2 regions of the Paenibacillus chartarius genome follow, and region 2 is predicted to be linked to the other one. Evidence: predicted binding sites of a transcription regulator. Region 2 holds the regulator's gene; the other holds the start of a gene.

Region 1 (15,987 bases), on a different contig from region 2:
AAAGTTACTTGTACATTGGCCCCGGCATCTAACAAATACTCTACAGTGCGTACTGTTTCCGTTGTATATTTTAAGAAAGTTGGAGTCAGAGCTGCAAGAAGAGGCGTATATCCGTCTGCTGACTGAACGTTTGGATCTGCCCCCTTAGTTAAAAGCCTCTTTACAAGCTCAGACTGACCTTTTGTCACCAGAAGGCTTAACGCTGTAGTTCCGTCATTTGCTTTTGTCGTTACATTCGCGCCGGCTTCAATGAGGAGGTTGATTTGATCGATTCCATACGAACAAGCGTACATTAGCGCAGTATAGCCGGTTGCATTATCTTGAATGTTCACATTGACATTTCGTTTTAATATAAAGGGAAGAAGATAACTGCGGTCGTCATTACTATATGGGACCGACCATTTCATGAAGTCGATCAGCAAAAATTCGTTTACCGTAGATGGTAGTGCGTCAAGGATGTCTTGTATTTTATCTTGGTCCTGAGCTTTACCAGCCAAAAAGAGTGCATCAATTGTACTTTTTAAGGCTGGGTGTACATCATGGATAGTTAATTTCACGCTTGAAAAATTTGTTACATCTCCTGTGCCGCGGATGTTAATTGTGTTAAGGCCTTGATCGTATTCATCGGTAATGATAGCAGTGCCCAGTAATTGATTGTTTTGATCCAAAAAATCTAAAGTGGCATTCACATAGGATCGTTCCGAAGCGTTCAAAGTTAGTTGTCCGGTAACTTTGGTTGAATTCATTTGGACATCAAAAGGAGCTGCAAGTAAGTTCGCAACGGCAATACTGGTATTATTTTTATCAGTAATGGCGGTATTCCCATATGCTAGAAGGATAGATTGACGATTATCGTCATATGCAATGCTGATCCCGGTATTTTCAGCGATATAACGAATAGGTACATAGGCATGACCGTTTACGTTTAATAGCTGGTATTGAGGATCCAGTGATTTTTCTTTCCCATTAATTAAGATCTTTGCAGGGAAAACGAAAGCCTGAATAGCGTCAGAAGCATATGCGGCTGTGGTAGCTGTTAAGGAAACCCCAAACATGAAGCCGACTAGTATCTTTTTCAATCCGTTGCCTCCTAATATTTTCTGTAACTAGTACCATTATTTTATATTCCAGTATTAAAATAGACTCTGTTATAGATCAAATGTTGCGGTCTTGATTAATTTTTTGGTTTTAGCGCTGAATAGCTTATACGAAACCAGTATGGGTATTTCCGAACAAACAACAAACCGAGATCTCCGAAAGGGAAACCTCGGTTTAAGAGATATGGAATCGCATTGAAGCAATCTTTCGCTCTACCATACAATCCAGTGATCCAGGATGAAAGCTGTCGATTGTCTACGATTGAGGGGGGAGTTTACCACTTCTGTTTTGAGGAACCTTTCCTACTGGTAATCATGTCAATAAAACCCGAATAGTCTGGAATGCTGTCCATTTCGTAATTAATAATAGCCTTGATCACTTTCTCTGATATGATCTGTTCTAAGTCATAACGTTCTTGCGGCTTTACCCTGCTACAAGCCTTTTTAATAGCTGGCTGAAACATGGTTATAATTTCCCCCAGCGATTCGCGGTCGCCATGTTTGGCTCTTTGCACAAGTTCAAATAAATCAGTTTCAGCCATCTTTCTTACGCACCTCATCTTTAAGGGCCGTTAAGAGGTCCACAATCGACGTATTCAGCGTATCCAATTTTTTCTCAAATCGAGTGAGCAGGTAGACGGTAATGACAATGGGGAAACCTAAGTTAGAAATACTGTTTGTCACTAGACTTAATGTTTGCGTATCGTCCATTAGTTTAGTTCACTTCCTTTCGATAGCCGCTCATAACAACATGTGGATGATTGCCTTTGGCAAGGCGCTGCCTCATCTTTATCAGTGCAGTCTTTCTAGTTTTTGTAATGGCTTGTTGAGAGACGCAAAGCAGGTTTGCTATCTCCGTATCTAATTGGCATAAAGAGTAAGACAAGGTAATAACCAATTTTTGCTTGTCCGTTAATCGGGTGAATGCATCATACAGGGATTCATCCTCAATAGATTCATGAAAGAGGTATGGGTCGTTTAGAAGCGGAGAGTCTCTGATAACGGAGTTCGAAATGCAATGCATGAGTTCACCGAATGTAGCGTCGCCTTCCTCATCCAATGGTTTATCAAATACGAGAAGTAACCGATTCTCATCGCGGGTACGTTTGCGTTGTATGTCAATGTTGCAAAAACGGATCAACGAGCATAAATACTTTGTAAAACGGACTCGAAAGAAATACCGACTGAAGGTTGACTCCAACTGAGAGCAATTCTCTTCTGATGGGTCTAGAAGGACTTGAGCAAGTAAAGCAAGATGTCCCTTAACATGAAAAAAGCCTTGAATTACGGGGTTTTGAAAAATAACTTCATTCTGCTTTACATACGACATGACGGCCGTGCGTTCTTCTGGTGTTTGTAATTCCTTGACCTGTAACTGTAACTGCATGGGTTCCCCCTCCTTGTAACAATCAATCTCTATATAAAGTGGGGATATTTTCTATTTTAACAACCTAAATGTAATTTTAATAATACACAAGAACATTTGTTCGTGTATTTGGTAAAAAAACAGAGATCCTAAAAATCGACCTCAATTTTGTATTATATATCATAGGATTATGTCAGAAAAGTAGTTGAATTTTAAAAAATTAATAAGGAGGGGTTCTGCACTAGTTAGTTACAAACACTTTATAACTTAGAACATGTTAACGAGGTGAACTAAACTATGAAATCCAAATTTGATCGACTCTTTATCATAAATAGTGAGTTTCAACAATTGTCGAACCGGATTCAAGAATGTGACCCTAAGATCGATCATTGTACGAGCGAATTGGAGAAATGTATCTCGCAAAATTGAAAGAACTAAAACCAAGCCGAGCTTTCCGAGAGAATCATGATTTGGTGTTCTAGAAACAGAAACAACCCCGGACCGCATTGTGTGCGGAGCCGGGTTGTTTTGATAATGTATGTCTAATTATTTGTACTCGACTATAAATTTTGTAGGAAACTTTGTACTATTATCAACGGTATGCGACTTGGTCTCGCTACTATTACCAGACGAGTACTCAATCACGTCAGGTCGAACAAGCTTCACGAAATATCGGCCGGGTTGAATCATATCTCCACCTGTTCCACGTTGATTCCACGGGATTTTTACTGAGTATCCTGTCTTCTCCTTTATTGGGCCAGTAATGGTCGGTAGTTGGTAACTGTATACAAGGTCCTTAGGTTGATTATCTTCAGTTGCGGTATACACTTCGAATTTCATATCAATAGGTTTACGTTAATGGCGGAAGTACTTGTATTGTAAAAGCGAACGGTAAAAGGATTGTACTTGTCAATTGGTAGTATCCCATTAAAGTTAAAGGGAGGGGCGAAAGACAGAACCATCGGAGGACCGTTACTAGATGAGATCCCTTGGGGTTCAAACTTCAATATATCATGAAGTATCACCTTATAAGATGCCGCGGTACCCTCAAAAGTGCAGTAAGACTGAAACGTACGGGTTTCCCCTGCTTTCATCGGCGATGATTCCTGGCGATCAATGTATACATAATCAGATGTTCCCAAAACCGCCTCATTGCGATCGAGAACTTAAAGTTTTCCATTCAAGTCTTTGTTCGCATGAATTGTCCCTGAGATCAGATTATTTGTTCCATTTTGATCCCAAGTGTTTACCTGCGTCAGTGTCACAAAACCATCTGCATCAGAAATGGCCAGGTTATTTGTATTAGAACCTGTATTATCATAAATATTAATACGGTTCACCCCATTTGTTGCATCAGAGCCGGGTATAAACTCCATTCCAGTGCTGCCAATGAAAATTCGGAAATTTTTGGACACCCCGAAATTGTTTTTCACGGGCAGATAAATGATCATTTGTTGTCCGTAATTTCCATCGAGTGGACCTGTAAAGTTACATCGATCGCTTGGAGCATCGTCCCAAATCATTACACGGTCGTTACCGAAGAATGTATCATCTGCCGAGCCAACAGTATAGGCAATACCGTTTTGGCTATCGGTCGGAGCAATTGGGTCGAAAACGAATGTGTTGTAAAATGCTCCTCCGTGGCCGCGGGAGTGGGCAGCAGACGTCTGGGCATACTGGTAAGCACCACCAGAGTTAGAGATATAAGCAAGGTCAATAAACGTAGCAGTTTGCGGGAACTCTAGTTGAGGTATTATTACCCCGGAAGTAAGCTGCCCATGCGTCCGAGTCCGTTAGACCAACACCATTGGTTAAGCCGTAATTAGAAGAAGATACAATGATGTCGAAATTGTTCGGATTATGAATAAGTAGGCAGTAGTAGATGGTCTGTGCTACGCCGTTCTTCATGACTGCGTTCTCGTGCCACAGATATACTTGACCATCACCAGTTAGAGTCGATTTGTTTAGAAAGCAGCCCTCATCCGCTGTATGGCTATATTCCACCTTTTCCGGATTGTCGGAGAAAAACAAATACCCGCCGCCAAATGTTACCGAACTGTTTCCTTTAGGTGCAAAATAGGGATTCCGCGATACTTTTGGACTTCCGCTAAGAACTGTAGGCATATCGTACACCCTCTATCAACGATTTAGTTGAAGTGAGGAGGGTTAAAGCCGAGGGACAACCCCATGTCCTCTAACTTTACTCACTTACACTATATTAAAGTGCTAGATGAATGAATCTACACAACCGAATGTGCAGAATTAATATACTTTCCTCAAGCCATGTATTCAATTTAAGCTCGTAAGGATGAAATGCCCCCTAGTACCGGTACCAAGCGATTTTGCATAACAAACTCCCAGATGATGAATTTAACTTTCCCACCTTTTATTCACTACAAACTCATAGAACGTCCTCGCGGCTGCGGTCAGATACCTCTCCGTGCTTCTCGACACACCGGTCGTTACCGTACAGTGGGGCTCGGTAATTTTCAGAACATGCAGGCGATCCTTAAGGATATCGGAGAACTTGTCCCAAAGGTGCTTGGGGATGAAAGAGATGCCCAGCCCGAGACTGACCATTTCCCCTATCACCACCGAATCGTTGCCCTCGAATAAGATATCGGGTGCGAAGCCCGCATGTACGCAAAGCTGCTCCAGCCCGTTCAGCGCATAGTAACCGTTGCTGGGACTAATAAACTTTTCATGCTTAACCTCTATCAGTCTGATTTCGTGACGATGAACGAAGCGTTCTTCTCGGGGCACCAGCAGCAGAAGCTCTTCCGTAAAAATAGGTTGCCACTCGATACCCGGGCCTTCCACTGGCTCGGAGGTTATGCACATATCGACCAAGCCTTTGTCCAGCAGCTCGTACATCGTCATGTCCCTTTGCAAATATTGGCGCACCCGAATATCGGGATGTTGGCGCAGGAAGGAAGACAGCAAGCTCGGAAAAATGCTGATGTTCGTGGTTGCGATGGAGACGGCCCCCGCGTGCAGCCGGGCCATGTCGGTAATCTTTTTCTTGGCTTGATCCAGCTCGGAGAACGACCGTTCCAGGTGGGCGAGAAATACTTCGCCATAGGCATTAAGGCGAATATGACGACCCATGCGGTCAAATAAAGGAACGCCGATATCCTCTTCCAAGCGGGAAATCGTCCGGCTGAGAGCCGGCTGGGTAATATTGAGCTCCTCGGCGGCTTGCGTCATATGCTCCAATCGTGCGACGGTTTGAAAATATCGAAGCTGCTGCAGCTCCACAAGTTTCACCTCATTTATTAACTTAATGTAATAAATATATGATTTATTATACATTGGATGTCATCATTAATCCCGATTATGATATAGACATACAACTTAGCAGGCAGTGGCAAGTAATTGATGTTAGCTGTGGTGGGCAAAATCAGGTAAGTACCTATGCTGGAGAGGAGTATTCTTATGGAAACTGCAACGGTCATCCCCCAACCGAAAACGTATGGTGTCCTCGGGAATCTGCCTTTGATCGACAAGGACTCGCCCACGTTATCCTTCTGTAAGCTCGCTGACGAGTTCGGGCCGATCTATCGGTTAGACATCTTGGGAAGATCCATTATTATCGTTTCCGGCCCCGATTTGGTGGCTGAGCTCAGCGACGAGTCGCGGTTTGACAAGTCGATCGGCCATTTAATGAAAGTGCGCGATTTTGCCGGGGACGGTTTGTTCACTAGCCTGACGGAGGAGCCGAACTGGAAAAAGGCGCATAACATTCTGATGCCGGCCTTCAGCCAGCAAGCGATGAAGGGCTACCACGCCATGATGGTGGACATCGCCGTGCAGCTGGTTCAGAAGTGGGCCCGGCTCAATCCGGACGAAAGCATCGACGTGCCTGATGACATGACGCGGCTGACGCTCGATACGATCGGCTTGTGCGGGTTCAATTACCGTTTCAATAGCTACTACAGAGAAACGCCGAATCCGTTCATCGTAAGCATGGTCCGCGCCCTGGACGAGGCGATGCATTACGGCACCCGGCTGCCGATTCAGAACATGCTGATGTTCAAAACCAAAAATCAATACGAGCGCGACATTCAATCGATGTTCTCGCTCGTTGATAAAATTATTGCGGAGCGCAAAGGGGCCGGAGACCGCGGGGAGACGGATTTGCTCGCGCGGATGCTGAGCGCCAAAGACCCCGAAACCGGGGAGCCGCTGGACGATGAAAATATTCGTTATCAGATTATTACGTTCTTGATCGCCGGCCATGAAACGACAAGCGGTCTGCTGTCGTTTACGCTGTACTTCTTGTTGAAGCACCCTGAGGTGCTGGCCAAGGCTTATGCCGAAGTGGATGAGGTGCTGACGGATGCGGTACCGACATACGAACAAGTTCTGAAGCTGAAATATATCCGAATGATCCTGAACGAATCGCTTCGCTTGTGGCCGACCGCGCCTCAATTTGCCGTGTTTGCCAAGGAAGACACGACGATCGGAGGAAAATATCCGATTAAGAAGGGTGAAGGAGCCGCCGTTATTTTACCCCAGCTTCACCGGGACCGGGGGGCATGGGGGGAGGATGCCGAGCAATTCCGTCCGGAACGGTTCGAAGACCCGGCCAAGGTACCGAACCATGCGTACAAACCGTTCGGGAACGGTCAGCGGGCTTGTATTGGCATGCAGTTCGCCCTTCACGAAGCGACGCTGGTGCTCGGGATGATTCTTCAGCAGTTCCAATTGATTGACCATACGAATTACCGGTTGAAGGTAAAGCAAACGTTGACGCTGAAACCGGATGAGTTTACATTGCGGGTTCAGTTAAGAGAGAAGAAAGCTGCCCCTGCGTTTGCGCCGAAGACGGAAGCTGTAGCAGCAGCTTCCGCTGCGGCTGCGCCAAGTCAGCATCAAACCCGGCAAGCCTCCATCATCGGTGTAAATAATAGACCCTTGCTCGTCCTATACGGCTCCAATATGGGAACGGCCGAGCGGATTGCCAGAGAGCTGGCGGATATGGCCCGGTTGCACGGCATCCGCAGCGAAGCGGCCGCTTTGAACGACCGGCTGGGCCAGCTGCCGAAGGAAGGGGCCGTCATCATCGTCACCTCGTCCTATAACGGTAAACCGCCAAGCAATGCGCGCCAGTTCGTGCAATGGCTGGAGCAGGTCGGACCGGGCGAGCTGAGCGGAGTGCGCTATTCCGTATTCGGCTGCGGCGACCACAACTGGGCGGCGACGTACCAAGACGTGCCGCGGTTCATCGACGAGAAGCTTGCCGAGAAAGGTGCTGCAAGGTTCTCGCCGCGAGGTGAAGCCGATGCGAGCGGGGACTTCGAGAAGCAGCTCGAAGACTGGAAACGGCAAATGTGGGACGATGCGATGCACACGTTCGGCCTCAAGCTGAACGCCAATGCGGAGAAGGAACGGAGCACATTGACCATGCAGCTGGTCAGCGGGCTGGCGGAAGCCCCTCTTGCTGATTCGTACGAGGCGGTTCGCGCGGCGGTCGCGGTCAACCGCGAGCTGCAGCACGCCTCCAGCGAACGAAGCACAAGGCATATCGAAATTGAACTGCCGGAAGGGGTTACGTATCGGGAAGGCGATCATCTCGGGGTGTTTCCCGGCAACAGCAAAGAGAACGTCGACCGCATTCTGAAGCGGTTCGGCTTGCATGGTCAGGATCAGGTGATCCTGACGGCGAGCGGCGTCAGCGCTTCCCATCTGCCGCTCGGCCGGGCAGTTTCGCTTGCTGCTATTCTTCGCCACAGCGTAGAGGTGCAGGAGGCAGCAACCCGTGCACAAATACGCGAGGTTGCCGCTTATACGGTATGTCCTCCGCACAAACGCGAATTGGAAGCTTTATTGGAGGAGGGAGCGTACGAGGAGCAGATTTTGCGGAAGAGAGTTTCCATGCTGGATCTTATCGAGAAGTACGAAGCCTGCGAAATACCGTTCGAGAAGTTCCTGGAGCTGCTGCCGCCGCTGAAACCGAGATACTATTCGATATCCAGCTCGCCGCGGATGAACGAAGGACGCGCCAGCATTACGGTTGGTGTCGTACGCGGCCAGTCTTGGAGCGGGAAGGGCGAATACCGCGGGGTCGCTTCGAATTACTTGGCCGAGCGCGCGGCGGGGGAGGACATCGTCATGTTCGTCCGTACGCCGGAATCCGGCTTCCAGCTGCCCGATAATCCGGAGACGCCGATCATCATGGTAGGCCCGGGTACGGGGATAGCGCCTTTCCGAGGCTTCCTGCAGGCGCGCGCGAAGCTGAAGCAGGAAGGAGCCGCTCTAGGGGAAGCTCATCTCTACTATGGCTGCAGGAACGAGGCGGACTTCCTCTACCGCGAAGAGCTGGAGCAATATGCGAGAGATGGGGTCGTTACCCTGCATACGGCATTTTCCCGGGCGGATGGTGTGCCGAAAACGTACGTGCAGCATCTTATGGCGGGCCACGCGGCGGAGCTGATCCGCATTCTGGACGGCGGCGGACGGCTGTACGTATGCGGTGACGGCACCCGGATGGCGCCGGATGTAGAAAGCGAGCTGCAGAAAGCTTATATGCAAGTCCATGGGGCCGACCGGCAAGCGGCCGAACAATGGCTGCAGCAGCTTCAATCGAATGGAAGCTATGCGAAGGATGTTTGGACGGGGATGTAATACGAGGGGGCTGCTTGGTCAAGCGGCCCCCTTTTGGATGTTCCTTTTGCGAAATAGAGGTTTCCGAAACCGTAATTTTGCTCGGGAATGGCTGGCATGCAAGTTTAGAGGACGCGGGATAGATCCCTCGAAATCCGCTATTTTGCGGGAGAGCGGGTAGATCCCCAGAATAGGGGCTTCGGAATCCTTTATACATCAGCGAAGCAGGCAAGCCTGTCATCGGGGGCATTGCATAGGCGGGCTTGAGGGGATCGATGAAAAGGAAGTCGGCGTGGAGGGCGGGGATATGCGGGTTCGCGCGAGAAATTTGAAGAAGCCAGGTCAGCCTCGATCTTGGACGCATGGGGGCTATGAGTGCCTGCTTCCTGGCCACTTGCCGTCGCTTTCTGCTGCTCCAGTTGTTTATTCCCGTAAACGGTCGAACACTTCGGCAGGTTGAGACTTCGATAATTCCACGTTTATCTTCAACAACGAGAGAAGCTCTTCCAACTCGCCGCGTGTGACGGGCCGGGCCGAATCGATTAATTCGTAGCCGAATCGCCCGTTCACTTCAACCGTTGCGGTGCGTAAGTCGGAGATTCGGGAGATACCCTTTTGGCGTATTCTCATTTCAAGCTGATCCTCGGTCAAGCGCAGCTTCCGCAGCTGCTTCGTTTGAATTTGACCGTCCTTGACAACCATGGTGGGCTTGCCGATCAAAAGCCTTTCAACAAAGGGGATGTGAAGCGCCAGCTTTTGAAAGACCACCATAATAAGAACGAATATTCCGATGCAAGCAACCGTTTGCCATATATCATTTTCGGCTACGGCATGTCCAATAATGGTTCCGATCGATAATATCGTAACCATCTCTAAAGGGGTCATTTCGGCAATGATTTTTTTTCCTGCAATTCTCAAGAGAATGAAGCCGGAAATGATCATGACGATCGCTTCATAAACGAAAGTAAACAAGGTCCCTTCGCCACATCCTTTTTACTTTCCAAATGATTTGCTTTTCATTATGTCCCGATTTATTCATCATTAGACTATTGGGAACGCCGGGGTGGGGAGTAAGTTTATCTTTAGGCTGTTGGCTCTTATCGGACAAAAATTTCGTCATTTATAATGAGCGTGAAACCGGCGAAGGGAGATGTAGGGTTTTCATGCTCAACAAAAAATTAATACTGAAAAGCAAGACGAGAATTCGGCTGGCACAGACCCATGTCCATGAGTTCACAGGCAGCACGAAATTAGCGGAAGAAGGGGAGGATCGCCACAACCACCGGTTTGCAGGGGTAACAGGAGAAGCCATCCCTTTCGGGAAAAGTCATATTCATGAAATTGACTTGTCTCGGACCGATTTCGTAGACCATTTCCACAAGCTTAAAAAAATTCGTACCGGTCCGGCCATTCCGGTCGGTAACGGTAAGCATGTTCACTTTGTTACAGGGAAAACCACGTTAAATGAAGGTCACAGGCATCCATTTAACTTTGCAACGTTGATTCAGAAGCCGCTTGTTTGAACGTCCTCACAATGATAGAAATGACACCGTCATGGTCTCCCTTCTGTTAATAGCCCAAACAGGCACCGGCCTCTATGGCCGGCGCCTGTTCGATGTGCGGGATCAGCTAACTTTGAAAATCGCGACCGACTTATTCAGCTCCATCGCCAGATGTGCCAGCGATTGGGAGGTCGAAGCGGTTTCTTGACTGCTGGCCGCTGCTTCCTCGGTACTAGCGGAAATCTTCTCAATCGAGCTCAGTACTTCCGTCGATTGTGCGGCTTGCTCCTCGCAGGCGGCGGCGATTTCCGCCACCTTATGGGCGGTTTCATTCACGACTGACAAGATCGTCTGGAACGCTTCGCCCGATTTCTTCGAAGCAGTCGTCCCTTCGCCAACGGCGTCCACGCTAAGCTTCGTATTATTTTGCATGCCGGTAATAATGGCGGTAATTTGCTTGGTCGCTTCGCTGCTTCGTTCCGCCAGCTTACGCACCTCATCGGCGACGACGGCAAACCCTCTTCCTTGTTCGCCGGCCCGTGCCGCCTCGATCGCGGCATTCAAGGCAAGCAAGTTCGTCTGCTCCGAAATATCGTCAATGACGCCAATGATTTCTCCGATTTTGTTGGAATCCTCGGCGAGCAATGTCATCTGGCGATTGATCGAATTCATTCCCTGAATCGAGTGTTCTACAACCTTGCCGCCTTCCTGCGCCATCATCATCGTTTTGTTGGACAGCTCGGATGCCTGCTCCGCGCTTTCCGCGACGGAATTGATGGCTGCGGACAATTCCTTGAACAGCTCGTTGATCGACTGCGCCTCCTGAGCCTGAACGCTGCTGCCCGTAGCGATCTCCTCGGAGCTTGCCGAGATTTGCTCTGCTGCCGCGGAGACGTTCTCTGCCGACGAGAGGATGCCGCCAACGGTTGATTTCAAGCTGTTTACCGTGTTGTTGAGCGCATTCGCCAGACGGCCGATTTCATCCTTCGAATCGATATCCGTCGTTTCCCGCAAATCGCCGTCCGCCACCTTGTCCAAAATTCCGAGCACCCGGTTCAGCGGACGAGAGATTGACCTTGCGATCGCATAGCCGAAGCTGATGCTGAGCAGCAGCGCTGCAATGACGATGGCAATCGTAATATTTCGCGTCGATGCGAAGGACGCAGCGTTTTCTTCGTTCGACTTCTCCGCTGTCCGCGTATTATAGTCGATCAAATTCGTCAAGATGTCTCTTCTTTGATTGCTTAACGTGTCCAGCTTATTGACAAAGACGGAATACGCTTCGGTGTTTTTGTTCTGAAAAGCGAGGTCCATGACTTCTTTGCGGGCTTCTTTGTATCTTGTAACAACCTGGGTGTATTTGGCGACGTTGTCCTTTTCCTCAGGGTCCAGCTGAGTGTTTTGATAATCGCTCATCAGCGTGTCCGATTCTGCAACCAGCTTCTCGATTTCTTCGTTCAGCTCTTTATTTTTGGAGTCGTTCGTAGTTATCATTAACTCAAGAATGGCGGATTCACTCTTTAATGTGTTGATTTGGATTTTGCTTAGCGCCTTGACCGGCGTCAGCTGTTCCTTGTACATCGCATCGGCATCGGCGTTCATTTCCGCCATCCCCCGGTAACCGAGAATACCGACCACGATCAGTGAAACGACGCTGATCACGATCAACAAATTGATTTTGACACCGACCTTAAGATTTTTGAATAAGCCCATTGCATGATTCCTCCGATGGTTGTGATGGGTAGTGAGCGGTTTCCTGAACCTATGTACTCCAATCGGCATGCTGCCGAGAAACAAAAAAATGCCCTAACCATTAGGGCAGTCTTGCGCTGTTGTCCCCCCCAATTGGCAACCCGGCTGCCTTAGCGCAATTGCCGTAGGCCCGAAGTTTTGCGTCCCCGTCTTTCGGCGGGTTTGCCTTTTCAGCTGGTTCGTCACATTTCGACATTATTTGATATATAATGTAATAATAACATGTTTTATGTCGATTTAAAGTAAAATTTTTTCTGGAAAAATGAGTCTGAATGAAACATCGAACATAAATGCTGAAAGTCCTTGAGAGTCCCCAGGCAGGTGATCGAGAAGCAAACTCTCGAAGAGCCAACCCCGGTGGAAGCATATCGAAATAATAAACCGGCCTCACATCCGTAAGGCCGGTTTCGTCAGAAATATTTACTTCGCAAGGTGGTTCACAATTTGGCTTAAGCCTGTGGTAATCGGCGTAACCGGCCGGCCGAGCAGCTTTTCGAAGTCGCTGCTTTCGATCTCCAGCGCGCCATCCCGAATCCCTTGCTGGATACCGACAAGAATCGGGATGACGAAATCGGGCACGCCCGCTCCCTTCAGCATGTCTGCATAAGCGGCGTCATCGATCTGATGGACAGGCACTTCCTTGTTTACCACCGTACCAAGAGCAGCCGCGAGTTGTTCCTGGGTCAACAGCTTGCCTGAGAGCTCGTAGATCGTATTGTCGTGTCCGCTGCCCGCGAGTACGGCTGCAGCCGCCTCCGCGTAATCCTGCTGCAGAGCCCAACCGACTTTCCCCGATCCTGCGGAAGTGACCCACGGCGCTCCTGCAAGCACACCCTTTATGCTGCCGAGCTCGTTCTCCAGGTACCAGTTGTTACGCAAGAACGAGTAGGGGATGCCTGTCTTGACGATGGCTTCTTCGGTCACTCGGTGCACGGGAGCCAGGAAAATCGTGCTCTCGCCCGCATTCGCCAAGCTGGTATAAGCAATAAATTTCACTCCGGCACGCGCGGCGGCGGCAACAGCATCGGTATGCTGCCGTATTCTCGTTTCGTTATCGCCGTCGGCGGAGATGATCAGCAAGCGATCGATGCCCGCGAAGGCCGTATCCAAAGTTTCCGGGCTGTCGAAATCTCCATACCGAACGTCTACTCCTTGTGCGCGCAAGCCCTCCGCTTTATTCGGATTCCGCACGCTGACGGCAAGCCGATCCGCGGGTACGGATTTTAATAATGCTTCAACGACCTTCGACCCCAAATTTCCTGTTGCGCCTGTGACTAGCAGTTTCATTGAAATACCTCCTAGTAAGATAATGTTGTAACAGATCATGTTATAACATAAATGGTTACAACGTGTATAAAATAAAAGCCCATCAAGAGCTCTCATTTATTTGAATCGCGATATCAGCTGGCTCAAAGTCGTCTGCTGCAGCTTGGTTTCCATAGCGGACTGGGCTTCCATCAATTCGGATTGAAGAGACTGCTCGATATTCCGCCCGACAAGGCATTGCGGATTCGGATTTTCATGCAAACGGAATAACTGGTTCTCTTCAATGACCTGGACCGCGCGGTAAATATCAAGCAGCGTAATATGCTCGGGACTCTTGAGCAGGGAAGCGCCGCCCACACCGGGCCGGACCTCCACGAAACCCGCCTTCTTCAGCATTCCCATGATTCTCCTGATGATAACGGGATTCGTATTGACGCTGCCCGCAATGAAATCTCCGGTACAATCGTCCGGGCTAACCGCAATCAAGGAGAGAATGTGAACGGCAATCGAGAATCGCGTGCTGATTTGTTTCATTTGCAACACCACCGTTGTAACCATTTTAGTTACTACCCCAAGCAATGTCAATGATCATTTTGCCGAGCTGCGCTTGCAGGAATGCTGCCATCTTTGTACGAAATTGCGATTATCGGTTCCGTTCCTGCCGGCGCCAGTGCGGCACTGTTTGCCGACAAAATGGGCAAGAGGACGCTGTTGATCGAGAACGACAAAGGTATGACCAGACGGGCTTGGTTTGAAACCTGCTATGCGATTATGGAAATCAGCGGACCGGATATGGTCGATTTGGGGTGAAGGACCCTTGCAGTAGGATAGAGGGAAGGTTTAAGAATCCTTATATGGAACTATTTACAAAAGATGGAACGACATGAAACAATGAAATGGTTCCTTCCGTAAGGGAACAGTACCTAAAAAGGAGTCGAAACGATGCTGCAATCCAAATGGTATTCGCTGCTCATTCTGCTTATTGTGCCGCTGATTGGTGCTTACTTCGCCGCCATCCACCCCGCTCCCGACCATGTCTACCACCAATTGTCCACCTGGCTGCTGATTCATCTGCTGTTTCCATTCGTGTTTGTGTCGCTTACGGCCTCCTTTTTTTACTTGAACCGGAACGTGGAGCGGTTGTCTGCCCATATGGCTAGATGGGGAGCCGGTATTTTCCTGTTATTTTACGTGATCTTCGAGGTGGCTACCGGGATTGGGACGGGGCTTGTGGTGCTCGGGGGAAGCAAAGTGCCCGGGCTGGACAGTAAATCCGTCGATGCGGTCGCGCAGGCGTATTTCTTCGAGATGCAGTACGGGCCGCTCTCCGCTACGGCGATGATCGCCGGGGGCGGCTGGATCGTCGCCTTGCTGGCAACCGTCGTCACTGTTACCCAGACGAAGCACGCCAAGCCGGTGCTTGCCATTGCGTGTCTTCTGGCCGTAACGTATACGATTGCCGGCATCGTCGTCAGCGATATCTCCTATCGTACCCATGTGACGGATTATCCGGAATGGGCGCTTCCGGTCATCGGCGGGATGTTTCTGCTGTTTTTCATTGCGATCGGTATTGCCGCAATGGACAGCAGCGCGCCGAGAGAACCGCTGTTCATCCTGGGACTGGCGATATTGTATACGATAAGCCATGGAGGCGACATCGGCATGATCGCTATGCTTGGGTTCGCCGCGGGGATGACCTGGCTGGCATTCGCACAAGCAAACAGGAAGCCGGTTGTGACCGAGAGCAAACCGATGGACGCATAAAAGGACGGCCTCTATGGTAGGAGGCCCACCCGCTGCCTGCAGTTCGCCTTACATTTCCCGTAAGGAGATTCTGCAGGCCTATTTGTTTTGGCGGCAGGCAGGAATAGCGAAAGGATGGTATTTCCGCCAAGCCGCCGTCATATATAGCTGTAGTGAATACGCCGGAAGGAAGTGACGGAGTATGTCGGGCAATAGCGAATTCCGTCCTGTGGCTATAGCGGGACCAGGCCGGCTCGCCGCTTCGTTGTTGCAAGCTATGGCGGAGGCGGATGTTCCCCATGTTGCGGCAGGTGCGCTCGGAAACCGGGAGGATTGGCAGCGGAAGCTGGGCTCGGCATGCTCCTTGATTTATGCAGCGGATGAACTGGAAGACGGACATCTCTCCCAACTGGAGACGTACTGCATAGAGGAACGGAAGGCTCTGCTTCCGGTTGTAAGGCTTTCGCGAAAGGTGATGGTCGGGCCTCTGCTGGGATACGAGTCGGCTATGACCTGGGAATCGCTGCTCAATCAAGTTCATTATGATGCCGTTTGCCAAGGGGAGCCGCCGGCACGGGGCCTATCGCCCTTCATCTGGCCGATCCTATCCAATATCGCAATACACTGGCTGGAACAGGCTGCTGCAGCGGCGGGT
Region 2 (15,987 bases):
GTGAGCCAGCTGCCTAAGGCGCTGGATAACAAGATGATGTTCGACGGCTCTTCGATCGAAGGCTATGTCCGGATTGAAGAATCCGATATGTATTTGTATCCGGATTTGTCGACCTGGGTCGTATTCCCTTGGACCTCCGGCAACAATAAGGTAGCCCGCTTGATCTGCGATATTTATATGCCGGACGGCCGTCCGTTCCCGGGCGACCCGCGCGGCATTCTGAAGCGTGCCTTGACTGAAGCGGAGGAAATGGGCTTCACCTCGTTCAACGTCGGTCCGGAGCCGGAGTTTTTCCTGTTCAAGACGGATGAGAAGGGGAACCCGACCTCGGAGCTTAACGACCAAGGCGGTTATTTCGACCTGGCCCCGACGGACCTCGGCGAGAACTGCCGCCGCGACATCGTGCTGACGCTGGAGGAGATGGGCTTTGAGATTGAAGCTTCCCACCACGAGGTAGCCCCGGGCCAGCATGAAATCGACTTCAAATATGAGAGCGCGATTACCGCAGCCGACCAAATCCAGACGTTCAAGCTCGTCGTCAAGACGATCGCCCGGCAGCACGGCTTGCATGCGACGTTCATGCCGAAGCCGCTGTTCGGGATGAACGGTTCCGGCATGCACTGTCACCAGTCGCTGTTTACCGGCAACGAGAATGCGTTCTATGACGAGTCCGACAAGCTGGGGCTCAGCGCGACGGCCCGCCAATATATGGCCGGTATTTTACGCCATGCGCGTGCGCTTGCAGCCATTACGAACCCGACCGTGAACTCGTATAAGCGGCTTGTGCCGGGTTATGAGGCGCCTTGCTACGTCGCTTGGTCCGCAAGCAACCGCAGCCCGATGATCCGCATTCCGGCGTCCCGCGGCTTGTCGACCCGGATCGAAGTGCGCAACCCGGATCCGGCGGCGAACCCGTACCTGGCTCTCGCTGTTATGCTCGCGGCGGGCCTGGACGGTATCCGCAACAAGATGCAGCTTCCGCCGCCGACCGACCGGAACATTTACGTGATGACGGAGGAGGAGCGCGAGGAGCAAGGTATTCCGAGCCTGCCGCTCAACCTCAAGGGCGCTCTCGAGGAGCTGCTGCGCGACGATGTGCTCTGCGATTGCCTAGGCGAGCATGCGCTGTCGCACTTCTATGAGCTGAAGGAAATCGAATGGGATATGTACCGCACGCAAGTTCATCAGTGGGAACGCGATCAGTACATGACGCTGTATTAATCCCATGATGGCTTGACATCATTGGTTTTCGAGGGATTAGAATTGGGGGCATTCAAGGGGTTGCCGGAGAATTTCCGGTCTGCCCCCGAAATGCCCCCAATATTTTATTTTTGGTGTATTTTTCAAACAGTTCGATGCTTCGGTCAACTATGTATGAAGACAGCGGATGGATCGTAAAGGTGGAGACCATTGTAAATGGAAGACTACATAAGTTCTCGCTCCCGCATGGGTGTTTGAGACGACTCCGGCGAATAAGTGACGCACTCCGCTGCTTGAACGACTCCATGTATTGCAATAGGATGGCGAGACCTTCTTCCTCGGTCAGAACGGCCATGCCGCCAGACTGCTTCTTTCGAGCTCTGCCTTCATCGCTTCCAAGCTTTTCGAGATCGTCCGCTCAATATTCACGATTGTCACAGCGTTCGCAGGGGCTTCTTCTAAGTGTTTCGGCAGAAACCACCTACGACTTTGACGAGAATGAAATTTCAAACTAAGTGCCTATGCCAATACTCGTTTTGTACCCATAAATAACCAAATAAGAAAATATAAGGTTTAACTCTATGGATTATATGGTAATATATTACATGGGGTTGTTGGCCAACTTCTTCCATATAATCTCATTCGGAGGAATACCATATGAAAATTAATAAACTTGTTATTTCATTAACTACAACATTTGCATTGCTTGTGGGCTCACAATCGGCTTTCGCCGCAACCGTCTATGACAAAGAGCCTAATGATTACCACGATGCAGCTCAGTTTTTAGGATATGGCGACTTGGCTATGGGGAAGATTAGTTCAGAAAATGATCATGATTGGTTTTACTTTCAAGCCGGAGCGAATGATGGTGGAAGAACAATGACCCTTCATCTCCAGAGTCCAGCAAACACTAAATATCTCTTCGTTATTAATAAAAACTATGGAGAACCGGTACCAGTAACTGTTTTATCTCAAGGAAGCGGAAACCCTGAGTGGGTGTCGTTTACACTTGAAGCAAACGCAAGATATAATTTTGTAGTATTTAAATCAAGTTTCTCTGGTTATGATCCGAATAATTATTATTACCTTAGCCCTTGGTTGTACTAAACGGCGTTTTAGTTCTGAACCAAGCTTTTTTCAAAGGGGCTGCGGCACGCAGCTCCTTTGAAAATTTTACGCGCTCTCGTATAAGTCATTTTTGAGTTCCATTCGTGCTTGCCGATAGTTTCGCCGTATTCTGCTCAATTGATCAGCTCATATTCTTCGATATTCATTCCTGTGCCGTCAGTCAAATGCGGCCTACGTTCGTTCCCGAACACATGTGACGCTTCAGTTCTATATGAGTGTCGATAACTCCCTCGATTTAGCTTTCATATTTTCGTAAGATTGAAACTCATATTCCATACCTGATTACCCCAAGCTCTTCAATATTCAAACTTGTCCGTGAAACTTCATAAACCCCTTGTGCCCATTCGGTAAATTTCCTGCGCCATGTCCATCCGGATTTACCTTGATTTCCGTCTTTCTTCAAATTGCCCGGTTGACTAATTGCGTTCCGGCGCTCCGTATTCAATCACATGAACCCGACGTTTTTCCTGCCTACCCGATAGCAGGGGCTGCGCCCACCCACTTCAATTTGAATCAAGCTCACCTCCCATGTATTCGCTATTCATGACAATCACCCAAGCGTAAACCACTTTCCCGAATATCATAATTATCGGAGGTGGGAATTTATGGCTAAATATGCTCATGCCGGGTCGTTTAACTTCTCTACAGCTGGAACGAAAACACTTCTTACGGTGCCGAAAGGGATTAGTGGGACTCTAGCAATTTCCAACAACAGCAGCAAATCTTTTGTACTTCTCTTAAACAACACAGTGACCATCAGTGTTCGGCCGTACGGTATCGCTCGAATTGGTTCTTTAAGCGGAGGCTTTGCTACAGCAATCGCTATCAGAACTAAGGGCGCTACAAACGGTGCTTACATTTTCCAACAAAGTTAGGGATAACAGCCCATCGGCAAGCTCGTTCATCAACGTCAATTTAAACATAGCCTGGCGCAACGCGCTGCGAAGTCCGTAGAGAAAGCTGTTCTCTACGGATTTTTTGCTAGGCATTTTGGTTCTGGTTTATTTTTCCACCTTCATAAAAGTTTGATATAATTTGGTTGAATTATTTTCCAAGGGGTGCTGAATGGCTATTTCTTTACGACGTGTATTCGTTTCATTAATAGCAATGTTGACCTTTGCAATGATCGTCACTTACGCCATCACTTGCTTTGATAAGAGTGAACTAAAGGTATCTCAAAAAATCGATGTTCATGAACAAAACAGAATAGAGCAGGAATTGAAAAAACTGGAACGGAATAAGAAAAATAATCCAAATGAAGTATTTGCCGTTGACTTTAAAGAGTTAGTTCATTTCGAATGGGATAAAATGTACATTTTCGGTCCCTACGCAGACGGCAAAGATGTAAACAATAAGCTTGGATTCCATTGGACCTCGGAAACCTTTATTAATCCAAGTGACGAAGCTCATACGATAATCTTCCTTAAGAACAATAAAATAATCAACTACGTAGAGTATTGGTCATTTTTCAAACTGAATAAGGAGATATTCTTTCCGAATGATTCCAAGTTTGAAGCAGAAATAGATACAAATTGGGTTTATTGGAAGCCTGCCAAGTAATGTCCAAACCCGCGAATGTCCAACGGTCGATCGGCTCAAATGGTAAGATGTTTATTGGCGAATTGACCATATGTTCGATTCAACGCAACTAGTCAATCCAATGGAGTCCCGGAACGTTACATGAGCTTGGCGCTGTGCCGGTGGTTTCGTACATAAACCGCACGCAAGAGCATTAGTGAGAACGCGATCGGTATATGACGCTGTATGAAACGAGATATATGTTGGAGCCTTTCGCGCCGTTCAGTGTGGTTTTTTTGCTGTGATTCAAACTTGAAATCGGAGATGCAGCGGTGATTTCCGCTTGACAGGCTATACGTAGATTGATTGCGGAAGTGCTTACATGATAAAAAATCGAGCACCTTAGCCCGATCAGGTGCTCGATCTAAGGTTCTAGCTTACTGTATCCCCGTCACGATGAGGGTTTTTCTTTTTGTCATGTTTGCAGACGACAAGAGCCTTTTGGCCGGGTTTCAGAACGACGACGATGACTTTCTTTTTGTGATCTCGTTTCATGGGAAACACCTCCTTGTAAGGAGCTATTCCAAATTATGCAGCTGAAGGCAAACGCGATTGTACACTTGTCCGGCTGAATAGCGGAATCGGCGTAATGCCGTTATAGACGAATGCGGCGATGTGTGGCAACTTGCGGGGAGATGAGAGGCTTTGTTCGTTATAGACAAGACGTCAAAAACAAAACGGCCGTCTTCCTGCGACGACCGTTCCTTCAAGCTAGTAGTCTTAATAAATTTCCCGGTACAATCCGATGACCTTGCCGAGAATGGTGACGTGGTTGAGCCGGATCGGCTCCATAGATGAATTCTCCGGCTGCAGTCGGATGTGATCGCGTTCCTTGAAGAACCGCTTCACAGTGGCCTCGTCATCGTCCGTCATGGCGACGACGATATCGCCGTTGTTCGCTGTCTGCTGCTGGCGAACAATCACGTAGTCGCCGTCATGGATGCCCGCTTCGATCATGCTCTCGCCTACAATGGTAAGCATGAACACGTTATAATCGCCGACTGTATGACTAGGAAGCGGGAAATAGTCTTCGATGTTCTCCGTTGCCAAGATCGGCACCCCGGCCGTTACTTTACCGATCAGAGGGACGCGGGCGATACCGAAGGAGAAGTCGGCTGAGGGATTGTCATCATGACCTAAAATTTCGATCGCTCTCGGCTTCGTCGGGTCGCGGCGGATCAAGCCCTTCTTCTCCAGTCGCTCCAAATGTCCATGCACGGTGGAGCTGGAGGCGAGTCCGACCGCTTCGCCGATCTCCCGGACGGAAGGCGGATACCCCTTGTCCCTTACTTCGGTCTTAATGAATTCGAGTATGGCATGCTGCCGTTGGGAAATCTTGCTCAAGTCGAAACCCTCCACTTTGGTAATTATTATCTGAAGTATAACACAGAACTCGAGTTCGTACAAACATAAGTTCGAGAAAACCATTGACTCAAACATGTGTTCGTGTTATTCTAATGCCATCAGATACGAACAAGCGTTTGGAGGTTGTTATTTTATGCAATATGCAGTTTACCAGCCGGCAGTTTCCCGTTCCAACACTTCCGAGGGTCGACATACATCGAAGTTTATACGCCGCAAGTTTTTGTTCCGATTCACGATCATGTTCGCGATCATTCTTACCGTCGTAACAATCGGCGCCATTGTGCAAGCAAACGCAGGAACAGATGGGAAGGGAACATATGTTCCGGAGGGTTCGGCTTCGGCAGCAACGAATTTAATGCAATCGCAGGCACTGGTATCGACGACGGATCAAACGGTTATTGTTGAGCAAGGAGATACGCTATGGGATATCGCACAAGAACATGCACCGAAGGGAATGGATGTTCGCTCATATATTGAACGAATCAAACGCGTAAATCAATTAAACGGAAGCTCGCTTAAGGTCGGCCAGCAGCTGCTGTTACCGTAAGAGAGGCTCTATGATCTTATTCACTCTATATAGTGAAGGGAACGCTGGGAGACCGGCGTTCCTTTTCGTTTTTTAAAGCGGCCGTAAGCTTGACAATGCCATCGGAGGGTGGCAAAGTAAGAAGCATAACATCTGCAGGAGGGCTGACAACATGGATGCGGAGCAAACCGTACAGCGAATCAACGAGCTGGCGCGCAAAGCGAAAACAGTCGGATTGACGGATGAAGAAATTGACGAGCGCAACGAGCTCCGAAGCCGATATATTCAAGCATTCAAATCCAACTTGCGTCAGCAGCTGGAATCGATTAAATTCGTAGACGAAGAGGATAAGACGAAGAGGGAGAACTGAGATGAAGCTGCAAGCGGTTTTGTTTGACTTGGACGATACGCTGCTGTGGGATGATCGCAGCGTGAAGGAGGCTTTCGAAGCGACGTGCCAAACGGCATCGCAACGAACCGGCGTCGACCCGAAGCTTCTGGAAGAAGCGGTCAGAGCGGAGGCGCGCCACTTATATGAGGGCTTCGAGACATATCCGTTTACGAAGATGATCGGCATTAATCCGTTCGAAGGACTTTGGGCGAATTTTACCGGAGGCGATCATCCGATGTTCCGGAAGCTCCAGGAGCTGGCGCCGGGATACCGAACGGCAGCTTGGACCGGGGGGCTTGCACGTCTCGGAGTGGACAACCCGGCGCTTGGCCGCGAGCTTGGCGAACAGTTCCCGAAGGAGCGCCGCGCCCGGCCGTATGTCTATGATTCGACATTCCGTGTGCTGCAGCAATTACGCGCCGACTATAAGCTGCTGCTGCTGACGAACGGGGCACCCGATTTGCAGCAGGAGAAGCTGGACGGTGTACCGGAGCTCGCGGGCTATTTCGATCATATCGTCATTTCCGGCAGCTTCGGGGAAGGAAAGCCGTCCTCGGCATTGTTCCATCACGCCTTGGGACTGCTCGGCATCTCTCCGGAGGAAGGCGTGATGATCGGCGACAAGCTGACGACGGACATTCTCGGCTCCAATCAAATCGGCATGACCAACATCTGGATCGATCACCACGACGCCGGCTCGCCGAACGGCATCATCCCGGCGGCGGACGTTATCGTACCGAAGCACAGGGTACAGCGGCTGGAAGATATTTTACCGATTATTCATTCGCTTGGTTAACAGCACTACTACAAAATATTCCTAAGAAAGAAAGACCGAAGGCTGCGGCTTCCGGTCTTTCTTTTTTGCACGGCGCAGACGCGCCGGTTTCGCACAAAAAAAGCCGATATCGGCAATTCACCGACACCGGCTAGAAGTCTCCTATTGTCTCAGTAGCTTACGCTTTTACGTACTCCGGATCGTCCACATTGTAAGCGATCCAGCCGTCCTTCTCGATAAACAGGCGAACGGCTACGATTTGACGGTTATCCATCAACGTGAAGAAGTGGTTCGTGTTCTCAGGGACGGAGATGACATCGCCGGCTTCGAGCTCAACGTCGAAATAGCCGATTTCGTCGCTCTTAATAATGAAGATGCCTTTACCTGCCGTGATGGCGCGGATTTCGTCTTCAGTATGCGTGTGCACTTGCTCAAACTTCTTAAGAAGCTCTTCGATGTTCGGCGTTTGATCGGACAAGGAGATCAAGTCCCAAATCTGGTAGCCGCGTCGTGCGGCAAGGTCCTTGATTTCTTCGTCGAACGATGCCAGAACTTCGGCTTTCTCTTCGTCGGTCAGCACGAACTTCTCGCGCAGGTGCTCGGGAAGCTTGCTCATGTCCCATCTCTCGTGCAGTACGTTTTGCTTATCAAGGAACGCCTTCACATTCTCGAAGCCGCTAATGCGCTCGCCGGTATTGCGGATGCGAATCTCTGCCATGAGATCAACCTCTTTTCATTATCGTAGGATTCATCAGTCATTATTAGGTATTATAGAGAAAAATGTTCCGTTTGTCGATGCATTCGGGCAATATTATTCCGACATTTCGGATGTGAAATAAAGAAAATGGAATGCCTTCCTTTCAGAGAGCGATTCTGCTACACTAATAGACATATTTTACGGTTGCGGGGGAAGGACGTAGAAAGCGATGAGCAAACCGACATTACAAGAACGTCTGAAGCAAAAAATATTAATTCTCGACGGCGCCATGGGAACGATGATCCAGCAGGAGAACTTGACGGCCGCCGATTTCGGCGGGGAAGAGCTCGATGGCTGCAACGAAATGCTCGTTCTGACAAGGCCCGATGTCATATCGAAAATTCACCGAGCCTACTTCGAAGCAGGCTCGGATATTATCGAAACGAACACATTCGGCTCGACAAGCGTCGTCCTGGCCGAATACGACCTTCAGGACCGCGCGCGGGAGCTGAACCTTGTTGCGGCGAAGCTGGCAATTGAAGCGGCGAACGAATATTCGACGCCGGAATGGCCGCGTTACGTAGCCGGGGCGATCGGCCCGACGACGAAGACGCTTTCCGTTACGGGCGGCATCACTTTCGAGCAGCTGGAAGAAAGCTACTACGAGCAGGCGCTTGCTCTTGTGGAAGCGGGTGTCGACGCGCTTCTTGTCGAAACTTCGCAGGACACGCTGAACGTGAAGGCGGCTTCGATCGGCATTCGCCGCGCATTCGAGACGACCGGCATCACGCTGCCGATCATGATTTCCGGTACGATCGAGCCGATGGGCACGACGCTGGCCGGGCAAAACATCGAATCGTTCTTTATCTCGCTCGAGCATCTGAATCCGATCTCCATCGGCCTTAACTGCGCAACCGGACCGGAATTCATGCGCGACCATATTCGGACGCTGTCCGGCATCGCCGGAACGGCGATCAGCTGCTATCCGAACGCAGGCTTGCCGGATGAGAACGGCCATTACCACGAATCGCCGGAGTCGCTCGCGGCGAAGATGGCTGCATTCGCCGAGCAGGGCTGGATCAACATTGCCGGCGGCTGCTGCGGTACGACGCCTGCGCACATTCGCGCCTTGGCGGAAACGATGGCGAAGTACAAGCCGCGTGCTCAGGAAGGCAGCCACCCGCCTGCGGTATCCGGAATCGAAACGGTCTATATCGAAGACGACAACCGGCCGATCATGGTAGGAGAACGGACAAACATATCCGGATCGCGGAAATTCAAGCGCCTCATTAAAGAAGGAAAGTTCGAGGAAGCGTCGGAAATCGCCCGCAACCAGGTGAAGAACGGCGCTCACGTCGTCGACATCAACTTGCAGGATACGGACATCGACGAAGCGTATGCGATGGAAAACTTCCTGCAGCAGGTCGTCAAGAAGGTGAAAGTGCCGCTCATGATCGACTCGACTTACGATCACATCATCGAGCTCGGTCTGAAATATTCACAGGGCAAGGCCATCATTAACTCCATCAACCTGGAGGATGGCGAGACGAAGTTCCAGAACATCGTTCCGCTCATTCACAAATACGGAGCCGCCGTCGTGTGCATTCTGATCGACGAGCGCGGCCAAGCGGTATCGCGCCAGGCGAAGATGGAGGTCGCCGACCGCGCATACGACCTGCTGACGAACAAATACGGGATGAATCCGGAAGATATTATCTTCGACCCGAACATGTTTCCGGTCGGCTCCGGCGATCCGCAGTATATCGGCTCCGCTGTCGAAACGATCGAAGGCATCCGCATGATCAAGGAGAAGTACCCGAAGGCGAAGACGATTCTGGGCCTGTCGAACATCTCGTTCGGCTTGCCGGATGCCGGCCGCGAGGTGCTGAACTCGGTTTACTTGTATCATTGTACGAAAGCGGGACTCGATTACGCGATCGTCAACACCGAGAAGCTGGAGCGCTACGCTTCGATTTCGGAAGAGGACCGCAAGCTGGCCGAGGACCTGATTTATAATACGAATGACGAAACGTTGGCCAAATTCGTGGCGCATTTCCGCGAGAAGAAGGTCGAGAAGAAGGAAAAGCTGTCCAACCTGACGCTGGAGGAGCGGCTGAGCTCGTACGTCGTCGAAGGCACCAAGGAAGGACTGTTCCCGGACCTCGACGAGGCGCTGACGAAATACGCGCCGCTTGAGATCATCAACGGTCCGCTGATGAAAGGGATGGAAGAGGTCGGCCGCCTGTTCAACAACAACGAGCTGATCGTTGCGGAGGTGCTGCAGAGCGCCGAAGTGATGAAGGCGTCGGTGGCGCATTTGGAGCCGCATATGGAGAAGACCGAGAGCGCCGTGAAAGGAAAAATCGTGCTGGCTACCGTCAAGGGCGACGTCCACGACATCGGCAAAAACTTGGTCGAGATCATCCTGTCGAACAACGGCTATCAGATCATCAACCTCGGCATCAAGGTGCCGCCGGAGCAGCTGATTGAGGCGTACCGCCGCGAGAAGCCTGATGCGATCGGCTTGTCCGGCCTGCTCGTCAAATCGGCGCAGCAGATGGTTGTGACGGCGCAGGACTTGCGGGGCGCGGGCATCGACGTACCGATTCTCGTCGGCGGTGCGGCGCTAACCCGCAAATTTACGAAGACACGAATCGCGCCGGAATATGAAGGACTAGTCTTGTACGCGAAGGATGCGATGGACGGGCTCGACATCGCCAACAAGCTAAGCAATCCGGAGCAGCGCATGCGGCTCATTCAAGAGCTGCGCGAGAGCAAGGAGTCGGACGTCAAGGAGGCGGGTAAGGCGGAGAGCGAAATGCCGAAGCTGACGCGCGTCTACACATCATCCGTATCCCGCGATGTGCCGGTCCGCATTCCGCCGGATCTCGAGCGGCACGTGCTGCGCGACTATCCGATCGGACATATTTTGCCGTATGTCAATATGCAAATGCTGCTCGGCCATCACTTGGGGCTTAAAGGCAAGGTCGAGAAGCTGCTGGAGGACAAGGATCCGAAGGCGCTGCAGCTAAAAGAGACCGTAGACGGGATATTCCAGGAGGCGCAATCGAACGGCATCATTAAGGCGCAGGCGATGTACCGCTTCTTCCCGGCGCAATCGAAGGGCAACGATGTGATCGTTTACGATCCGGCCGACAGCAAGACCGTGCTGCAGACGTTCTCGTTCCCGCGGCAGGAGACGGAGCCGTATTTGTGCCTGGCCGACTATTTGCGCTCCGTCGACAGCGGCGAAATGGATTATGTCGGCTTCCTTGTCGTCACGGCGGGCGCGGGTATTTCCGAGCTTGCCCGTGAGTGGCGGGAAAAGGGCGACTACCTGCGCTCGCATGCGCTGCAAGCGGCCGCGCTGGAGACGGCGGAAGGGTTCGCCGAGCGCATTCACCATATCATGCGCGATGTATGGGGCATTCCGGATCGGGCCGATATGACGATGCAGGAGCGGTTCGGGGCCAAATATGTCGGACAGCGGTTCTCGTTCGGCTATCCGGCGTGTCCGGACCTCGACGATCAGCAGAAGCTGTTCGCGCTTATGCAGCCGGCCGATATCGGCGTAGACTTGACGGAAGGCTCGATGATGGAGCCTGAGGCGTCGGTGTCCGCGATCGTCTTCGCGCATCCGGAGGCGAGATATTTCAACGTGGAGAAAGTATAAATCCGCGTAACATCGGCCTGAGCGGCGCGACGCTGCTCAGGCTTTATTTTTTGAATAAGGAATATTTCTCCGATAAGCGGGGGACTTGTTTTACGGGTTAAGAATGACCTTGATGCAGTCTTCCTGCTTATGGTCGAATAGGTTGTAGGCATGCTTCGCCTGATCGAGCGGCAGCCTGTGCGTGATGATCGCAGATGGGTCGATACGCCCGGATTCGATCAATTCGAACAAGTAAGGCATGTAATGGATAACGGGAGCTTGCCCCATCTTCAGGGTAATATTGCGGGAAAACAGATCGCCGAGGGGGAAGGCGTTGTAACGCAAGCCGTACACGCCTGTCAAGTGAATCGTGCCGGACTTTCGGACGCATTGGGAAGCGATTTGAATCGCGCCCATGGAGCCGCCCTGCAGCATGAGTGCGGTCTCTACCCATTCGAGTACAGTGCGCTTGCCGTCCAAGCCGACGCAGTCGATGACGACATCCGCGCCGCCGCCCGTAATTTCCTTTAAATGGTCGCCGATGCCCTCGAAGTCTTCGATATTGAACGTTTCGACCAGATTCATGGCTTTCGCCTGCTGTAGCCGATATGGCAAGTAGTCGACTGCAATGACGCGCTTCGCGCCTTTCAGCCAGGCGAACTTTTGGGTCATGAGGCCGATGGGGCCGCAGCCGAGCACGATGACGGTATCGCCATCCTTCACCCCCGCGTTGTCGACGCTCCAATAGGCTGTAGGCAGCACATCGGATAACATTACGGCCTGCTCATCCGTCACTTCGCTGTGCTCCGGGATGACGAACGGCATGAAATTGGCGTATGGAACCCTCAGCAGCTCGGCTTGACCGCCCGGATAGCCGCCGTACGTATCGGAATAACCGAGGTAGGCTCCTGATTCACCGTGCGGGTTGGAATTGTCGCATTGGGATTCCTGGCCGGCGCTGCAATACCGGCACACACCGCAAGAGACGTTGAACGGGATGACGACGCGGTCGCCTTTGCGCACCTTAGTAACATCCTTGCCGACCTCTTCGACGATGCCCACCGGCTCATGGCCGATAACGTAGTCCTTGTATAAGCCGGGTACGAGTCCGTGCACAAGATGAAGGTCCGAGCCGCAAATCGCGGTTGTCGTCACCCGAACGATGATATCGTCCGCTCGCTCCAGCTTCGGGTCGGGCATCTGCTTGACTTCAATTTCTTTCGGGTGCTGATAAGTGACGGCTTTCATCGATCATCCTCCAAGGGAAAATTCATGCTCATCATAGCGTTCGCAATTTCACCCTTTCCATGCGCGCGGGTGCTTCGCGGTGTTTGACTTTGGCGGCATTTTCCACTAGGATGAATGGGACATCACGGAGAAACGGGGTGCCGAGGTTGGAGCTTTATTTTCTAGGAACCGGTGCGGGGATGCCCTCCAAACGGCGCAATGTAACGTCGATCGTGCTCAATCTGCTGGCGGAGCGCGGAACCTGCTGGATGTTCGATTGCGGGGAAGGGACACAGCACCAGGCGCTGAAATCGCCGGTGAAGATCGGCAAGCTGGAGAAGCTCTTCATTACGCATCTTCACGGAGATCATATATACGGCCTTCCCGGCGCATTGACGAGCCGGTCATACCAAGGCGGAGATACGCCGCTTTCGATGTACGGACCGAAGGGGCTGCGCGCTTTTGTCGAAACGTCGCTGCTGGTCAGCGATGCGCATCTGGCTTATCCGCTCGAGATTGTCGAACTGGAAGAGGAGGGACTCGTCTGGGAAGACGACGCCTTCCGGGTGACCGCGATGCGGCTGGAGCATCGGGTTGAATGCTGGGGCTACCGGATTGAGGAGAAGGACATGCCGGGCAAGCTGCTCACGGACAAGCTGCGGGAGCTCGGCTTGCCGAGCGGACCGCTGTACGGCAGGCTGAAGAGCGGACAGGATGTCACGCTCCCGGACGGAACCGTCGTTCGCAGCGCCGACGTCATCGGACCGCCGATCGCCGGGCGCACGGTCGTCATTCTCGGCGACACCCGCTATTGCGACGGCGCCAGGGAGCTGGCCCGCGGCGCCGACGTGCTTGTGCACGAAGCGACGTTCGCGCAGAACCGCCAGGAGCTGGCGCTTGCTTACGACCATTCCACTTCGGTGGATGCCGCGCGCGTGGCCGGGGAGGCCGGGGCAGGCACGCTCATTCTGACGCATATTTCCTCGCGCTACCAGGAGGAGGAAGCGGACGTGCTCCTTCACGAGGCGCAAGAACTGCATGCAGACACACATCTCGCACACGATCATTTCAGCTACACGATTGCCCGTAAACCGGCGGGAGCGTTATGACAAAAAAAGCATCCGTACCGCGATCTCGATCGCGGACGGATGCTTTTTCGTTTGCGCCCGATTAGCTGTTCGCTTCGTCCTTGATTTCTCTGCGGAAGCCTTCGATGCTCTCGCGGCGGCGCTCGTTCTTCGATGCGATCTGCTCGTATTCGGTCGCACTGATTTCGTCGGCATGCTCGTCGAGGTAATCTTCCGCTTCTTCCAGATTTTCAATCGTGTTCTGGATGCTCTCCTGCAGGTGCTCGACATTGTCGGCGCGGTTATCCGGTTTGGCCATTGGAATGTCCCTCCTTACGCATGATCAATTTGGGTATTACGAATATAAAATGCTGCTCCGCGCCGCCAAATATACGTACAGCGGGGAGGGCGCTTCCGCCTTCAAACTACACAAAACCTTAACGGCAAGTAAACGTCATCTTAATAATCCGGTGGTACGCTCTTGTTATTACAAACCGAAGGGCGTGACCATCGATGAACGGTGCTTTAATGGAAGCACTACGTCCCCAGCCTTCACAGCTGATCATGAAGCTGGCCGACAGCACTGAAGAAGTGGAGCAGGCTCTGCGTCTCCGTTACGAAGTGTTTGTAGAAGAAGAGAAGAACATGAGGATGCGGTCGGAAACCGGGCTCGAGCAAGATGAGTACGACGCCTATTGCGATCATCTGATTGTGAAGGATGCCGTCCTGGATCGTGTCGTCGGTACCTATCGGCTGCTCCCCGGGGACGTTGCCCAGCGTAATATCGGTTTTTATTCGGAGACGGAATTCGACTTGTCCGCCTTCACGCCCAGCAAGGAACATACATTGGAGCTCGGAAGAAGCTGCATAGCGCCAGCGTACAGAGGCGGCAAAGCGATTCAGATGCTGTGGGAAGGCATTGCAACGTACATAACGGAACGCGGCTACGATCATCTGATCGGCTGCGCCAGTATCCATATGTCCTCGCTGGAGGACTTGAAATTGATCTACACGATGCTTCGCCGTAAGCAAGTCATTACGGACCGGTTCGGCGTTCAACCGCTTCCGACGCACCGTATCGACGGACTTCAGCTGATCGAGCAGGAGCTCGACGAGAAGGAAGTGTTCCGCAAGCTGCCGCCGCTGATGAAAGGTTATCAATGGCTTGGTGCGGAGATAGGCGGGGATCCGGCTTACGACGATATTTTTCAAACGGTCGATTTCTTCATCGTGCTGCAGAAGGACCGGGTTACCCGCCGTTACCGCAAGCATTTCTTGAACAGCTAGGGGGGAGCTTGCAGTGTACGACTGGATAGGCCTGTTAACGCGCAGCGAGCGTGTGCACCGGGCGCTGTTCCGGCTCGCAGGCTGGCTGCCGCCGCGGCTGTTGGAGGCCGTTCTGGCATCTGCGGGGCGTCTTGTGTATCGCATGCTCGGTGCGAAGACGAGATCGGCAATCGAAACCAACATGCGGAATATGCTCGGAGCGGAAGCTTCCGGATACGTTCCCGGCTTCGCGCGCACCTATATGGCCAATGTTGCGGTCACCATGTATGAACTGCTGATCGGGGTGTACGGGCTGCCGCGTCTGCGGGAGCGAGGCAGGCTGGCCGGCAAGTTCGGCGTTGAGGGTGAGCACCGGCTCGAAGAAGCGCTGCAAGCCGGGAAAGGCGCGATCGTATATACGCCGCATACCGGCAATTTCTTCTACGCGTACTGGTACTTGTCGCAGCGTTACGACTGCTTGACCGTTGCGACCGCGCAAAGTCCGGAGCTGCATCCCATTTATATGAAGTTTAAAGAGCTTGGCTGCCGCGGCTTCGACTACGACATAACGCCGCCGATCGAGCTGATCCGTTCGCTGCGGAGGCACGTCGCCGGGGGCGGTGTCGTCTTCCTGCTCGGCGACTTTTATCGCCCGGCGTTTCCGAAGACGGAATGGTTCGGTCGGCCGACACGTGCGCCGGAAGGCGCGGCGCTGCTCGGCATCGAGCAGAAGGTACCGATCGTGCCTCTGCACGCCAGCCGCATGAAAGGTCTCCGGCACCGGCTTCGCTTCGGCGTGCCGCTGATGCTTCACGAACGGTTCGGCCGGCACGAACGGGCGGCGGCCACAATCGCCTTGAACGCAGAGCTGGAAAGGATCATAAGAGCCGATCCGACGCAGTGGTTTTACTGGTTCAATGCGAATGAACGATGGGAAGAGGCGGAGGGGCCGCATGACGAGCATGCCGGCGAGCAGGCAGCCGAATTCGCGGGCTGAGTCATTTTTTTGACGGGAGGAATCGAGATGGATACGGGAAGTCATCTTCTGTTTGGAGCGTCACTGGCCGGCCTTGCGATGCTGCAGCCGGAAGTCGCGAATAGTCCGCTGCTGGCCG

What was found. Region 2 encodes LexA, which represses DNA repair genes until DNA is damaged. Its sites were predicted from a motif close to CGAACATATGTTCG; they were not measured.
Region 1: the regulator LexA is predicted to act here: its motif matches at 2,574-2,587, upstream of ACFFK0_RS02810 (sigma-70 RNA polymerase sigma factor region 4 domain-containing protein).

What each region holds. Positions count from the first base shown of each region.
Region 1 is NZ_JBHLWN010000016.1:972-16,958, forward strand. Features, by position in the region: gene ACFFK0_RS02795 (ankyrin repeat domain-containing protein) at 1-1,079, opposite strand, end outside; gene ACFFK0_RS02800 (helix-turn-helix domain-containing protein) at 1,373-1,639, opposite strand; gene ACFFK0_RS02805 (YvrJ family protein) at 1,632-1,808, opposite strand; gene ACFFK0_RS02810 (sigma-70 RNA polymerase sigma factor region 4 domain-containing protein) at 1,813-2,484, opposite strand; gene ACFFK0_RS02815 (hypothetical protein) at 3,630-3,986, opposite strand; gene ACFFK0_RS02820 (LysR family transcriptional regulator) at 4,834-5,721, opposite strand; gene ACFFK0_RS02825 (bifunctional cytochrome P450/NADPH--P450 reductase) at 5,899-9,090, shown strand; gene ACFFK0_RS02830 (DUF421 domain-containing protein) at 9,493-10,011, opposite strand; gene ACFFK0_RS02835 (YmaF family protein) at 10,233-10,592, shown strand; gene ACFFK0_RS02840 (methyl-accepting chemotaxis protein) at 10,695-12,284, opposite strand; cyclic di-GMP riboswitch class I at 12,416-12,500, opposite strand; gene ACFFK0_RS02845 (SDR family oxidoreductase) at 12,744-13,610, opposite strand; gene ACFFK0_RS02850 (Rrf2 family transcriptional regulator) at 13,707-14,123, opposite strand; partial or broken gene ACFFK0_RS02855 (pyridine nucleotide-disulfide oxidoreductase) at 14,217-14,396, shown strand; gene ACFFK0_RS02860 (hypothetical protein) at 14,532-15,353, shown strand; gene ACFFK0_RS02865 (hypothetical protein) at 15,535-15,987, shown strand, end outside.
Region 2 is NZ_JBHLWN010000077.1:60,802-76,788, reverse strand. Features, by position in the region: gene glnA (type I glutamate--ammonia ligase) at 1-1,221, shown strand, start outside; gene ACFFK0_RS20110 (hypothetical protein) at 1,858-2,307, shown strand; gene ACFFK0_RS20105 (hypothetical protein) at 2,934-3,203, shown strand; gene ACFFK0_RS20100 (hypothetical protein) at 3,394-3,888, shown strand; gene ACFFK0_RS20095 (hypothetical protein) at 4,279-4,401, opposite strand; gene lexA (transcriptional repressor LexA) at 4,627-5,250, opposite strand; gene ACFFK0_RS20085 (LysM peptidoglycan-binding domain-containing protein) at 5,405-5,818, shown strand; gene ACFFK0_RS20080 (DUF896 domain-containing protein) at 5,970-6,167, shown strand; gene ACFFK0_RS20075 (HAD family hydrolase) at 6,169-6,984, shown strand; gene mtnD (acireductone dioxygenase) at 7,142-7,681, opposite strand; gene metH (methionine synthase) at 7,890-11,333, shown strand; gene ACFFK0_RS20060 (zinc-dependent alcohol dehydrogenase) at 11,424-12,560, opposite strand; gene rnz (ribonuclease Z) at 12,707-13,648, shown strand; gene tlp (small acid-soluble spore protein Tlp) at 13,710-13,925, opposite strand; gene ACFFK0_RS20045 (GNAT family N-acetyltransferase) at 14,120-14,893, shown strand; gene ACFFK0_RS20040 (lysophospholipid acyltransferase family protein) at 14,907-15,869, shown strand; gene ACFFK0_RS20035 (metal-dependent hydrolase) at 15,897-15,987, shown strand, end outside.